DNA from 3 places in the Streptomyces sp. NPDC001450 genome. Region 1 is predicted to be linked to each of the others. Evidence: riboswitches for the same ligand, from Rfam matches in the RefSeq annotation. Region 1 holds a riboswitch; each other region holds the start of a gene.
The links. A riboswitch is a leader RNA that binds a small molecule or an ion and turns the genes downstream of it on or off. The one in region 1 is predicted to bind cyclic di-AMP.

Region 1 (2,255 bases):
GACACCGCACTCGGAGGTGAAGGTGCCGCGCGAGGCGTCGGCCTGCTGGGGCGGGTTCGGCACGTTCGGCTGTACGGAGGTGATGTCCGCGTAGTCGGAGGCGACGGGGCCGTTGCCGCCCTGGCCGGCGCCGTTCTGGCCCTGGCCGGAACCCTGTTGGGCTCCGTCGCTCGGGGTGGCGCTGCTCTGGCCGGCGTCGCCCGTGTCGCCGCCCGCGCCGTCCTGGCCGGGGCGCAGGGTGCAGGCGGCCAGGGATTCCAGTCCTTCCGGCCGGTCCCCCACCTGGTCGATGGCGACGGCGATCCGCTCGATCGTGGCCGACCGCTTCTCCTTCAGCGGGTTCATGATGGGGTCGTCCGCGGCCGAAGGGTCCTGGCGGACGGACTCGGCCGACGCCTGGAGCTGCTGGTACGCGGCCGCGATCTGCTGGTCCAGCTGGGCGAGTTCGCGGTCGACGGCCTCGCGGGCGCCGTCCGGCACCGTCGTCAGCCGGCTGCCGACGTCCGGACAGTCGATCGTGGCCATGCCCGCGGAGCGGACCTGCCCCGTCGCGTCGGGGCCGCTGTCCCCGCCCCATGTGCCCTCGGAGGCCGAGGCGTAGACATTCGCCGCGACGAGCCCGCCTCCGCCCAGCATCAGGGCGACCGCTGCGAAGGTCGCGCGTCGTGCACGGGTCGGGCGTCTGCGCGTGTTGCGTCCCACGGAAGTACCTCTGAGTCTGTCGAGCGGCTCGGCATGGAAATCCCCCGCCCCATACGGATCCGGGCGCCCGAGTGTTCAGGCGTCCCGAGAATTCATCAGAATCTCATAGGCACCGCGCCACCCAGGGGGTGCCTCGTCTCGAACGGCAAGACGAACATCACATATCCGTATCGGACATTGCGCACTTCAACCTTCACACGGGCCACACAAATTGGCTAGGTTGACGACCAGGCCGCACGGCTCCCCCGGCGAACCGCGCCGGGCCGCGTGGCCCCCGCCGAATCCGGTGCACCGTGGAGTGCGGCCGGAGCCGGGGACCCGACCGACTTCGGGGTGAATCGGCCAACGCCCTTGCAGGCGACGGCCGTAGGGCACGCCTTCCGGAACCCACCGCCCGAACCCGACAGCCGGCTCGGTAGGCGGAGCACGGAAGGAGTGCGTCCCTTCATGGCGACGGACAGCCGCGACGAGGTCCGGCAGCGGATCAACTCCCTCTACGACCGGGCCGAGGACGAGACGGGGAACTTCAACGCGACACGGGCCATGGCGGGGGCGACGCGGACTCGTGGTGTTCCGCTGGCCAAGCGGCCGAACCGGCGCTCGGACCCGGCCCTCGACGAGGTGGCCAAGCAGTGGTTCGAAGGGGCGCGGGCCAAGCTCGGCCCGTCCGTACCCGCGGTACTGCCGGCGGACCGGATGCCCGGCCGGCGGGCCGCCCCGGCCCTCCCCGGGGACCGAGGCGACGGCGATCGCCCCGCTCGCGACCGGGAGACACCGGGACGAGGCCTGCCGGAGTTGCCCGCCGGCCCCTCGGGGAGGACGGGTGCCCGTGCGTTGCCGGAGCTGCCGAGCGGGGCCGCCACCGAGCTGACCGCTCGGCCCGTCCCCGAACTGACGAGCCGTGCCCTTCCTGAACTGACCAGCCGGGTCATGGAAGTAGCGGCCGACCGCACCGCTCCGGAGCTCCCCGGCCGAGCCGCGGCCGAGCCGCCGAGCCGGGCCATGCTGGAACCGGCGGGCCGCACCTCGGCGCAGACGACCGCCCTCCCTCTCCCCGCTCTGCCCGCCCCCCCGACGCCCCCGCAGCAGGAGTCCCGGGCACTACCTGCCCCCGGCACCGAGTCCCGGCGACCCGCCCCGGCGGTGTCCAAGGCGGAGAACCGGCGGAAACTCGCCGCGGCACGGGACCTGTTGTCCCGCGGCATCGCCCTGCGCGCCGCGGCTGCCCAGCCCACTCCCGCGCCGGACGCCCTGGGCACCGCAGCGGGTCAGGCACCGCAGCCGGCCGAGGACCAGTGGCGCGCACCGCAGTGGGCGGCACCTGGCGTGTTCCCGGCGCAGGAAGCGGCCACCGCGCTCGGCGTCACCGCGCTTCCTGCCGCCACCGAGCCCTTCAACCGCCCGACCGCGACAGCGCCCCTGACCGACACCGGCTCCTTCGCCGCGCCCTTGCCCTCGGCCCTCCCGACCGACACCGGCTCCTTCGCCGCACCGCTCACCGTCGACACCGGGTCCTTCGCCGTTCCTCTCCCGACCGACACCGGCTCGTTCGC
Region 2 (2,255 bases), on a different contig from region 1:
CACCCAGCTCAACGGACGGGAGAGCTCGCTGCGGTTCCGTTTCGTCAGCTCGATGGCCGGGGTGCTCGGCGTCGGTGGCGACCTCACCGAGTGGACCGGGGAGGAACTGGCCGAGGCCCACCGGTGGGTGGAGCTCTACAAGGAGATCCGCCCGGTCGTCCAGCGCGGCGACCAGTACCGGCTGCGGCCCCCGACGGGCGGCCTGAGCGCCGTCCAGTACGTCCTCGGGGACGCGGCCGTGGTCCTCGCCTGCCTCCAGGCGCAGCGCTACGGCGAGCCGGTGCCGGCGCTGCGGCTGCGCGGACTCGACCCGACGGCGTCGTACGAATGCCGCGAAACGGGCGAAGTGCACCGAGGGGCGGTCCTGCTGCACCACGGGCTGCGCACCGGACTGAAGGGTGACCTGGATGCGACGGTTCTCCGACTGTGCCGCATCTGAGCTGTCTGTCCGAATTGGCACCTTCGTTCCAACTCGGTCTGGAGTGAGGGAGCGTGTGGAGCCGGCGCGTGAGGAGCGTCATATTCGTCACCGTGCGTCGTGCGTCATGTTCACGTAATCCCCATAAAGGCGAAGGCAATTGAAAAGGGGGAGGATTCGGGGATTCACGGAAAGTGACCGTGAATTCCCGAATTCGATCACTTGAATCCCCGACGTCTGGAACCAGCTGCTTGTCCGGGTGCGTCTTGCTCGCTTACGTTCGCCACCAATCCGGACGGAACGCCGAATCCTGCCGCCGCCCGGAGTCCCCACACACTTCACCCGTGTTCGGCAGGAGCGGGGGACCCGCCAGGTACGACTGCCTGTCCCGGTCTCCGAGACAGGCTGGGGTGCAGCCGCGCACCACGCGGCCGGGCAGCTCCAGCCCGAACCCGTCAGCTCACCTCGCAGGCGCCGGAGAGGAATGCGCCATGCCCGCGAAGGGTAAGCACCGCCGTCCCAAGACCCCGCGTTTCACCCGCTCGATCGCAGTCGCCGGAACCGGTGGCGCCGCGCTGGCCCTGCCGCTCCTCGGGGCCACCGGAGCGCACGCCGCCACCACGCAGTCCGTTCCCGGAAAGGCCGTGCTGTCCCTTCCGGCCGTGGAAAAGGCGGCCGTGAAGAAGGCGGCTGTGAAGAAGGCGGCCGCACAGCAGAATTCGGGTGTGCGTACCTACACGGTGAAGTCCGGCGACTGGCTTGCGAAGATCGCCGGCGCGCAGCACGTCAGCGGCGGCTGGCAGCGGCTCTACGACGACAACCGGCAGGCCGTCGGTCAGGACCCCTCGCTTATCCACCCGGGTCTGAAGCTGTCGCTCGGCGCGAAGGCCGCCCAGGCGCACACCGAGCCCTCCGCCCCGGCGCCGGCGTCCCCGTCCCGGTCCCAGTCCGGCCAGGCCTCCGGTGCCGCCACCGCACCCTCCGCCCCCTCCGTGCCCTCCACCGGCCACACCCTCCCGGTCGCCGGCGCCACCATCGGCACCGGCTACCACGTGGCCGGCAGCATGTGGTCCAGCGGCTACCACACCGGCGTCGACTTCGTCGTGCCGACCGGTACCCCGCTCAAGGCCGTCGCCGCCGGCACCGTCGTCTCCGCCGGGTGGGGCGGCGCGTACGGCAACCAGGTCGTCATCAAGCTGAACGACGGCTACTACGCCCAGTACGGCCACCTCTCGCAGCTCTCCGTCTCGGCCGGCCAGACCGTGACCGCGGGCCAGCAGATCGGCCTCTCCGGCGCGACCGGCAACGTGACCGGCCCGCACCTGCACTTCGAGATCCGCACCACGCCGAACTACGGCTCGGACATCGACCCGGTCGGCTACCTCCGCTCCCACGGCGTCGCCGTCTGAGGCTCCCGGCACCGGGACCCACTCTCGAGAATCACCTGCCTGACAGCCGCCGAGGGCCGGACCCCGTCCCGGGGTCCGGCCTTCGGCGTGTGCGCACGTCAACGCGTCCGACCGGGGCGCTATTCCTGGATTGGCAAATGATTTAAGGGTGTCTCATCTCACCGTTCGTCAACCCCTGCCTACGGTCGCGTAGGTCACATCCGAAGGTGAATCATGGTCCGACGTGGCAGACGATTCGAAGAATGACAACAGATCAGTGATCGGGTCGTACGTGGCGGTGGGGGACAGCTTCACCGAGGGCGTGGGCGACCCCGGCCCCGACGGGGCGTTCGTGGGCTGGGCCGACCGGTTCGCGGTACTGCTCGCGGACCGGCGTCCCGAGGGCGACTTCGCGTACACCAACCTGGCCGTGCGCGGAAAGCTGCTCG
Region 3 (2,255 bases), on a different contig from region 1:
GCCAGGTGGGTCAGCTCCACGACGACGGCCGACGGTACGACGCCCGGCGCGTACGGGTCGCCGAACTGCGCCGCGAGCATCACGAGCAGCGGCCTGAACCGCTTCCCGCCGGCCCGTACGAGGTGCTGCGCGGCCTCCGTGATGAACGGGACCTCGCTCTTGGTGGCTTCGAGCAAGCCTTCCTCGACAGCCGTCAATCCGGCCTGGACATCGGCTTCCAGAGCCTGGTCCCGCACGCTCAGCCCGAACGGCCCGACGACGGTCACGAGGGGTCTCCTGTCTGCTGGTGTCTGCTGGCGACTACACGGTTTGTCGATAGGTCGTTGCCATCACTCAAGTCAGCGTATCCGGTCCTGTTTCGATCACCGATAGCGCCCACCGGTCCAGCCCGGGCGGTATCGGATCACGGCCGGTATGTTTTTGATCATCTGATAAGTATGAGTACACAATGACTTAACAGGATCTCGCCCGATTTGTCGCGAACCGCACGGTGGGCGGAGTACTCCTTTCGCATCACACCCAGCAAATCTCCCGAATCCCCCATGTCTGATTTGACACTCTTTGCTATTTCGTGAATTGGGTCACGCGGGCCCGTGAATCGGCCAATCGGCACCACCCTCGTTCTCCCCTTGCCGCATCGGCCAGTTGAGGGTTGGCAACCGCAAAGGATCAAGTGCCCCATTCGGAACAGATCAAGGTCAACTGCCTCATTGGGTGAATCCAGTACTTGTTCCTGACATGTGCTGTCGCATAGCTTCCGGGCCAGTCAGGCGAACGCCGAATCCTGCCGCGTCTGACACCACCCATCGACGAACTCATTCGTACGGCAGGAGCGGGGGACCCAGGTAAGCCGCCGGACCGGACGACGCACGTCGCGCCGGGACGGCTAGGGGTGAAGTCGTGCCTCCCCCCAGGGGCACGGCCGGGCACCTCCCCGCCCGAACCCGACAGCTCACCTCGCAGGCGACGGAGAGGAACGCCCCCATGCCTGCAGCCGCTCAGCCCCGCCGCACCCGCGCCAACCGCCTCGTCCGCAAGTTCGCCGTCCTCGGCACCGGCGCCGCCGTGCTCGCCCTCCCGCTCATCGGCGCGACCGGCGCGTCCGCCGCCACCCCCACGGCCACCACGCCGTCCACCACGCTCGCCGGGTACCCGAACAACCTCGACGGCTGGATCCGCGAGTCACTCGCGATCATGGCTCAGAAGGGCATCCCGGGGACGTACAACGGCATCTACCGCAACGTCATGCGCGAGTCGTCGGGCAACCCGGCGGCCATCAACCTCTGGGACTCCAACGCGGCCAAGGGCATCCCGTCCAAGGGCCTGCTCCAGGTCATCGACCCGACGTTCAACGCGTACCACGTGGCCGGAACGTCCTTCAACATCTACGACCCGGTCGCGAACATCACGGCCGCCTGCAACTACGCGGCCGCGCGCTACGGGTCGATCGACAACGTCTTCGGCGCCTACTGACCGGCGCCCACGGCGGGCCCTACTGATATCCCGGTCAGTCGGTCGGGAACAGTCTTTCGAGGACGACGGCGATGCCGTCGTCCTCGTTCGACGTGGTGATCTCATCGGCGACGGCCTTGAGTTCGGGGTGGGCGTTGGCCATGGCGACACCGCGTCCGGCCCAGTCGAACATGGGGATGTCGTTGGGCATGTCGCCGAACGCGAGGGCCCGGTCGGCGGCGATCCCCAGGTACTCGGCGGCCAGTGCCAGCCCCGTCGCCTTGGTGACCCCGCACGGCTGCAGCTCCACGGTCCCGGGCCCCGACATCGTGACCGTGGCCAGCGAGCCCACCGCCGAGCGCGCGATCGCCGCCAACTCGTCGTCGGACAGCGTGTGGTGGCGCAGCAGCACCTTGCTGATGGGCTCGCACCACAGGTCGTCGCGGCGGCCGACCCGCATGGCGGGCAGGGTCGGGTGCGGCATCAGATACCCCGGCTCGATCAGGGTGAGCCCCTCCACGCCGTCCTGGTCGACGGCCGCGTAGACCTGCCCCACCTCGGCCTCGATCTTGCCGAGCGCGGTCTCGGCCAGTTCCCGGTCCAGCCGGACCGACCACAGCAGACGGTCGGCGCCGGCGTCGTAGACCTGCGCGCCCTGCCCGCACACCGCGAGCCCCGTGCTGCCGAGTCCCTCCAGGAGGGGCCGGACCCGGGGGGCCGGGCGGCCCGTCACCACCAGGTGCCGGGCGCCGGCCCGCGTCACCCGCTCGAGCGCGGCGCGCGACCGGTCGGAGACGGTGTCG

Region 2: another riboswitch for cyclic di-AMP. It lies ahead of ACWC5O_RS04280 (peptidoglycan DD-metalloendopeptidase family protein); the one in region 1 lies ahead of ACWC5O_RS02095 (hypothetical protein).
Region 3: another riboswitch for cyclic di-AMP. It lies ahead of ACWC5O_RS23725 (transglycosylase SLT domain-containing protein); the one in region 1 lies ahead of ACWC5O_RS02095 (hypothetical protein).

Annotation. Positions count from the first base shown of each region.
Region 1 covers NZ_JBSFHY010000002.1:54,835-57,089, reverse strand. Annotated here, with positions in the region: gene ACWC5O_RS02100 (DUF1996 domain-containing protein) at 1-636, opposite strand, end outside; cyclic di-AMP (ydaO/yuaA leader) riboswitch at 968-1,139, shown strand; partial or broken gene ACWC5O_RS02095 (hypothetical protein) at 1,150-2,255, shown strand, end outside.
Region 2 covers NZ_JBSFHY010000003.1:169,232-171,486, reverse strand. Annotated here, with positions in the region: gene ACWC5O_RS04285 (alpha-galactosidase) at 1-439, shown strand, start outside; cyclic di-AMP (ydaO/yuaA leader) riboswitch at 743-905, shown strand; gene ACWC5O_RS04280 (peptidoglycan DD-metalloendopeptidase family protein) at 910-1,827, shown strand; gene ACWC5O_RS04275 (SGNH/GDSL hydrolase family protein) at 2,084-2,255, shown strand, end outside.
Region 3 covers NZ_JBSFHY010000021.1:131,769-134,023, reverse strand. Annotated here, with positions in the region: gene ACWC5O_RS23730 (polyprenyl synthetase family protein) at 1-266, opposite strand, end outside; cyclic di-AMP (ydaO/yuaA leader) riboswitch at 798-979, shown strand; gene ACWC5O_RS23725 (transglycosylase SLT domain-containing protein) at 985-1,473, shown strand; gene ACWC5O_RS23720 (HAD family hydrolase) at 1,508-2,255, opposite strand, start outside.